2 regions of the Arthrobacter sp. Y3221048 genome follow, and region 2 is predicted to be linked to the other one. Evidence: predicted binding sites of a transcription regulator. Region 2 holds the regulator's gene; the other holds the start of a gene.
What was found. Region 2 encodes HrcA, which represses chaperone genes, less so after heat shock. Its sites were predicted from a motif close to TTNGCACTCGNNNNNNNCGAGTGCNAA; they were not measured.
Positions count from the first base shown of each region.

Region 1: AC5RVS_RS11520 (Hsp20/alpha crystallin family protein) is a predicted target of HrcA. The motif match lies at 2,114-2,140, and genes of this name have one in related genera.

Region 1 covers NZ_JBNHHX010000003.1:580,992-584,392, forward strand. The annotation lists gene AC5RVS_RS11505 (trimethylamine monooxygenase) at 1-592, shown strand, start outside; gene AC5RVS_RS11510 (hypothetical protein) at 719-1,117, opposite strand; gene AC5RVS_RS11515 (J domain-containing protein) at 1,129-1,569, opposite strand; gene AC5RVS_RS11520 (Hsp20/alpha crystallin family protein) at 1,667-2,089, opposite strand; gene AC5RVS_RS11525 (MerR family transcriptional regulator) at 2,198-2,548, shown strand; gene AC5RVS_RS11530 (class I SAM-dependent methyltransferase) at 2,627-3,250, shown strand; gene AC5RVS_RS11535 (hypothetical protein) at 3,301-3,401, opposite strand, start outside.
Region 2 covers NZ_JBNHHX010000006.1:123,229-126,629, reverse strand. The annotation lists gene AC5RVS_RS16455 (16S rRNA (uracil(1498)-N(3))-methyltransferase) at 1-219, opposite strand, end outside; gene dnaJ (molecular chaperone DnaJ) at 222-1,355, opposite strand; gene hrcA (heat-inducible transcriptional repressor HrcA) at 1,430-2,443, opposite strand; gene AC5RVS_RS16440 (DUF3097 family protein) at 2,590-3,401, shown strand, end outside.

The DNA of each region.
Region 1 (3,401 bases), on a different contig from region 2:
CTACCTGCACAAGTACCCGTTCCTCCCCACCGAACTGTCGCTGCAGTCGCCGAACCTGCTCTACCCCGGCGACCTCTACAAGGGCGTGGTCTGGCAGCAGAACACCAACCTGTTCTATCTGGGCGCGCAGGACCAGTACTACACGTTCAACATGTTCGACGGGCAGGCCTGGTTCGCCCGCGACGTGATGCTCGGCCGGATTGAACTGCCCTCGCTGCAGGAACGCGCCGCGGACATCCAGGCTTGGCTGGACCGCCAGGACGCCCTTGCCGACCATGACGCCGAGGCTGATTTCCAGACGGATTACCTGCGCGACCTGATTGCGCTGACGGACTACCCGGAGTTCGATCTGGATGCCGTGGCCGCCCTGCTCAAGCAGTGGATGAAGGACAAAGAAGAGAACATCCTCGGCTACCGGGACACGATCCACCGTTCCGTCATGACCGGCACCATGGCCGCCCGGCACCACACCCGCTGGATCAACGCCATGGACGACAGCATGGCACGCTACCTTAGCGGCCCCTCCGAGGACATGGACACCGGAGCGCTGGCAGCCCTGACCGGGGACACCAAGCAAGCTGCCGGCAGGTAAGACCAGCCAAGAATCACGTACGACGGCGGGTGGCCTGGGAGCGTTTCCTCCTCGCCACCCGCCGTCGTCACCCTTCAGCGTTCCTAGTCCCGACGGAGGCTCTCTTCCCGACCTGCCGCCAAAGAGTCAGGTCCCAGTCCCGCCAGTCCCGTAGATGAACTCTTCGGCGTGGGCCACGGCCTTCTTGAACGAGTCGTTGCGCAAAGCCGCCTGTTCCGGGCCGCCGTTGACGCTCTCCGTGTAGTTTGTGAAGCCCGGTCGCAGCGCCCAGATGCCGCCGCCCGGCGGCAGGTAGAACACGGCGAAAGACCGGTGTTCGCCGTCGTCGTCCTCCCACACCGGAACGACGGCGACGGCGGCGCCGGTATCGACGTTGATCCACTGCGCACGCGGCCGCGGCTGGCCTTCTTCGAAAACGCTCGGGTCCAAGAACGGCGCGGTCCCCGGCCCCCAGCGCTCCTCGAACCGTTCATGGAAAACGGGAAACAGGTGATGGTCGTACCGGCGCCAGCTGGAAACAGGCATTGATCCTCGCTTCATCGAAAGGGAAATAGCAGCCACTCAGGCCACACGGTATCCTCGGGCTCCGGTCGTGGGAAGCCGAGGTAGACCGGATCCGCCACCGGCATGGCCGGGCGCACTCCGGGCGCAGGGCGCGGGCGCGTCTTGGGCGCCGCGGGCCGTCCCGGCGAAGCCGTCTGCCCGCCGCCGGGCGAAGCGGCCGCCGTCTGGCCGCGCCTGCTGCCCACCCGGCGTCCGCGGTCGTAATCTGCCCGGCGGCCCACGTCTCCCAGGACGGAGTAGGCCTGCAGGATGGCACCCATCGCCAGGCCGTCGGCACGCGACCGCGGCGCATCGCCGTCGTGGTTCAGATCCGGGTGATGCGTTCGCAGCAAGGACCGATAGGCGCGCCTGATGTCAGCATCGCTGGCATCGGGCGACACGCCCAGGATGGCATAGAAGTCGGCGTCACCCATGCTGGCCTCCCTCCTGCTGCCGGAAGCTTACGCCGCTCATGGCCAGCCGGTGGTTCCGCCCGCGCCCGGGCGTAACCACCGGCTGCGATCCCACAGGTCAGGCGTCGATCATCTGCTTGGTGTCTCCGCCTTTGATCTCGATCTTGCGCGGCTTGGCCTGCTCGCGGATGGGGATCCGGAGGGCCAGCACGCCGGCCTCGTAGTTCGCCGTGACCTTGTCCGTATCCAGCGTGTCGCCCAGGATCAGCTGGCGGCTAAACGTGCCACTGGGCCGTTCGGCGGCAACGACTTCCTTGCCGTCCTCGATCTTGGACTTGCGCTCCGCAGCAACCGTGAGGACATTGCGTTCCACGTCCAGGTCGATGGTGGACGGATCGACGCCGGGCAGGTCGAGTTCGACGACGAACTCCTCGCCTTCGCGCCACGCATCCATCGGCATCGCCACCGGGCGCGCCTGGTTTCCGAAGACCTGCTGGGTCAGGCGGTCCAGCTCACGGAAGGGATCAGTTCTCATCAACATGGCAGCCTCCTTCAGTTCTTCTCCTTGACGCTCACCTAATCTGTGTCCGAGCGCATAGATATTATGACTCTGCGCTACTATGTTTGCAAGTCGGTTTTTGGAGGAATTTTGGCAAGCGAGAAGAAGCGGCCGCGGACGGACAAGGGTGTCTACGGCATCTCCGTGGTCTCCGACATCGTGGGCGTCGGCGAGCAGACCCTGCGCTTGTACGAACGCCGCGGCCTGCTGGAACCGGAGCGCACGGCGGGCGGCACGCGGCGGTACAGCCAGGACGACGTCGACCGCCTCCGCCGCATCGGCGAGCTGGTGGACGACGGCGTGAACCTGGCCGGCGTCGGTAAGGTCCTGGAGCTTGAAGAGGACAACGCTTTGCTGCACAGGCAGCTCAAGGCTGCCAAGGAACGTGCGGCCGGACATGAGCAGCACGAAGAACCGAAGGAAACCACGCGGCCGGCCTGAACGCCCTCCCTCCCCCGGGCACCCGGAGTATGGTCGACACCGGGGCCCTACTCCGGAGCCGAACAAAGGACCACGCTCATGGGACTGCGAAGCGCGCTGTTCGCCGCGCAATATGATGCTGCCATTCGCCGCGAACCGGGGGTGCTCGCGTCGCACCGCACGGCCTTGCTGTCCGGGTTGAGCGGAATTGTGTACGACGTCGGTGCCGGCACCGGCGCGAATCTGCCCTACTTCCCGTCGGGGTGCTCCGTCACGTTGGTCGAGCCGGACCCGAACATGCGGAAGCGACTGGAGTCCAGGGTGGGGACCCACTCCGCAACGGTGCGCGTCGTGGATGCGGTAGCCGAGGACTTGCCGGCCGAGGACGCCAGCGTGGACGCCGTGGTGTTCACACTGGTGCTGTGCAGCGTCCCCGACCAGGCGGCCGCGCTGGCCGAGACCAAGCGCGTGCTCAAGCCCGACGGCAAGCTTCTCTTCCTGGAGCACGTCCGCGGCCCTGGCGCGCACGGCAAAGTGCAGGACCTGCTGCGGCCCGTGTGGTCGTTCGCGGCACAGGGCTGCGAGCCCAACCGGAACACGGCCGCGGCGATAGCCGCCGCCGGCTTCAGCGTGGCGATGCAAGATGAGTTCGCCGTAGGCCCGGCATGGCTGCCAATAAATCCCATGGTGGCAGGCACGGCAACGCCCGGAGCCAACCGCTAGGTTGTCACCGGGCGCTGCGCGGCGCGGCCGCTTTTAGGCGGAAGCGTTGGTTACCCAAATCCCCCGAGCTTGTCCTTCATGCCGCCCAGCTTCTCGCCCAATCCTCCGGGGAGCTTGCCGAGCAGCGCGTCGACGTCGATGCCCAGCTTGG
Region 2 (3,401 bases):
GACCTGCAGTGCCCGGACGGTGAGCTGTCCGGAGGTGCCGGCGACGGCCTCGCCGACCAGCCGGCGGCCCCGCCCGTCGGCCAGATCGACGGCTTCGCCGGGCTCGATACGCTTGACAGTGACGGCGTGCCGCGCCTCGTCGCCGCCCAGGGTGAAGCTGTCGCCCGGGCCGACTGCGTCGAGCTCGCCGGGAGCGGTGAAGAACAGGTGGCTGGTCACGCCTAAAGGTTACCGAGCCGGTCCCGCAGGCGGGCGAAGACGCCCGTGCCGGAGGACGCCAGCTTGCCCTCGGTGTATTCCTCGCCGCGGGCCCGGGCCAGCCGGCGCAGCAGGTCCTCCTGCTCCGCATCCAGCTTGCTGGGGGTCTCCACATGCACGTGCACCTGCAGGTCGCCGCGACCGTAGCCGCGCAGGTGGGTCACGCCCAGGCCGCGCAGGGTGAGGGTCTCGCCCGCCTGCGTGCCGGGCTTGATGCTGATTTCCTGTTCACCGTCGAAGGTGTCCAGGGTCAGGTCGGTGCCCAGCGCGGCAGCGGTCATCGGCACCGAGAGAGTGACGTGCAGGTCGTCGCCCTCGCGGAGGAAATTCTTGTCCGGATTCACCCGGATTTCCACGTACAGGTCACCCTGCGGGCCGCCCGCCGGGCCGGCTTCGCCCTGGCCCGCCAGCTGGATCCGCGTTCCGGTCCCGACACCCGCCGGGAGCTTGATGGTCAGCGAACGGCGGCTGCGGACGCGGCCCTCGCCGTTGCACTCGTTGCAGGGGTCGGGAATGATCGTGCCGAAGCCCTGGCAGCTGCCGCACGCGGCAGTGGTCATGACCTGGCCCAGGATGGACCGCACCGCACGTTGGACCTGGCCGGAGCCGCCGCAGATGTCGCACGTGCGCGGGCTGGTACCGGGGCGGCAGCAGCTGCCGTCGCAGGTGGGGCAGACGACGGCGGTGTCCACCTCGATCTTCTTGTTGACCCCGAAGACCGCGTCCTTGAGGTCGATCCGCACGTTGATCAGGGCGTCCTGGCCCCGGCGGGTCCGGGAGGCCGGGCCGGCGCCGCCTGCTCCGGCGCCGCCGAAGAAGCTTTCGAAGATGTCCTGGAAGGCGAAGCCGGACCCGGAGAAGCCGCCGCCGAAGCCGTTGTCGGTGCCGTTCTCGTTGCCGGTGGTGTCGTAGATGCGCCGCTTCTGCGGGTCCGACAGCACCTCGTAGGCGTGGCTGACCTGCTTGAACTGTTCGGCTGCCTCCGGGCCGGGGTTCACGTCCGGGTGCAGTTTGCGGGCCAGTTTGCGGTAGGCCTTCTTGATTTCCTCGGTCGAGGCGTCTTGGCTGACACCGAGGGCGTCGTAGTGGTTACTCACCTTAGTAGTACTTCACTTCCTGGGGATCGGTTCACCGGCGACGACGGCCGGTGCGGACACTGCGCGGCGTGTGGCTAGCCGGCGAGGATCCGTGACAAATAACGTGCGACGGCGCGCACTGCGGCCATGGTGGTGGGATAGTCCATCCGGGTGGGGCCGAGGATGCCGACCTTCGCCGTCGCGCCCGGGCCGTACCCGGTGGCCACCACGGAGGTTTCGGCCAGCGAACCGTAGGGGTTTTCACTGCCGATGCTCACCGACATGCCTCGGGCGTCCTGGTGCAGCTCGGAGAGCAACTGCAGCAGCACCACCTGTTCTTCGAGGGCCTCGAGGATGGGGCCGATGCTCAGCTGGAAGTCGACGGTGGAACGGGCCAGGTTGGCCGTGCCGGCCATCAGGATCCGCTCCTCGTTCGTGGCCGCGGCAAGCTGTGCAAGCTGCGACGCCAAGGCCTCGGCCGTGCCCGCGGGCGCGGCCTCCGCCGGCACCGGGAAGGTCTTCAGCAGGCCCGGCACTGCCGCCAGCGGTTTGCCGGACAGCGCGGACAGGAACGCGGCGCGCAGCGTGGCCAGCGCATCCTCGGTGACGTCCGCGGGAAGCGCCGCGACATGCTGTTCCACTTTGCCGTTGTCCGCGATCAGCACCGCCAGGACCCTGCGCGGACCCAGCAAGATGAACTCGATGTGCCGCACCCTGGCGGCACCCAGCTGCGGATACTGGATCACGGCCACCTGATTGGTCAGCTGGGACAGCAAACGCACGGTGCGTTCCATGACATCGTCGAGGTCGTCGGCGCCGTCCAGCAGTTTCTGGATGGCGCGGCGCTCGGGAGCAGAGAGCGGCTTGACGTCCGAAATCCGGTCCACGAACAGGCGGTAGCCCTTGTCCGTGGGAATCCGGCCGGCACTGGTGTGCGGGGCAACGATCAACCCGTCTTCTTCCAGCGCCGCCATGTCGTTGCGGATGGTGGCTGACGACACGCCCAGGCTGTGCCGGTCGACCAGTGCCTTGGAGCCCACCGGCTCGCGCGAGTGCACATAGTCTTCGACAATGGCGCGGAGCACTTCCAGCCTCCGGACCTCGCTCACTGCACTCCTCCTGTCTCCAACTCGTCTGCGGACAGACTGTTAGCACTCAACACGTCCAAGTGCTAAGTCTAATACGTCGCCGCCGTTGTTAGCATTGTCGGGCGGCCGTGCCGTGAGGACGACAACCAGCAGAGGACTTAAAGCTTATGAGCAGCTACGGCTGGGGCCCCCAGGATCTCACCGCCCCCAAGGCCCGGGCACTGCGCGAAATCGGCGCCGAACCGGGCCTGGTGCTGGAGGACGCACAGAGCGGCTGGGTCGGCGCCGTCGTCCGGGTGGAAAAGTCCGGCGGCGTGCATCTGGTTTCGCTGGAAGACCGCCGGGGCAAAGTCCGCTCGTTCCCGCTGGGCTTCGGCTTCCTGTTCGAGGGCGAGCCGGTGAAGGTGGTGCCGGCGGCGCCCGCCGCGAAGGCTCCCGTCCGGCAACGGACGGCATCCGGTTCGGTCAAGGTCGAGGGACAGCGGGCCAGGGTGGCGCGGGCCAGCCGGATCTGGGTCGAAGGCAAGCATGACGCGGAGCTCGTGGAGAAGGTCTGGGGAGACGACCTCCGGGTGGAGGGCATCGTGGTCGAGCCCCTGCACGGCGTCGACGATCTGGCGGCGGCAGTGGCGGACTTCTCCCCCGGGCCGCAGCGCAGGCTCGGCATCCTGGTGGACCACCTGGTCCCCAATTCCAAGGAGTGGCGGATTGCCGAGGCCGCCATGGCCGTGCCCGCAGCCTCGGGCAACGTACTGATTGTGGGCCACCCCTATGTCGATGTCTGGCAGGCGATCAAACCCTCCGTGATCGGACGGACCCAGTGGCCGGTGGTGCCGCGCGGCACCGATTGGAAGACCGGCATCCTCGCCGGCCTCGGCTGGCCGCACCGGACCCAGATCGACATCGCCGACGGCTGGAAGAGGCTGCTGGGCAGTGTCAACACCTATGCCGACCTGGAGCCCAGCCTCCTGGGCCGGGT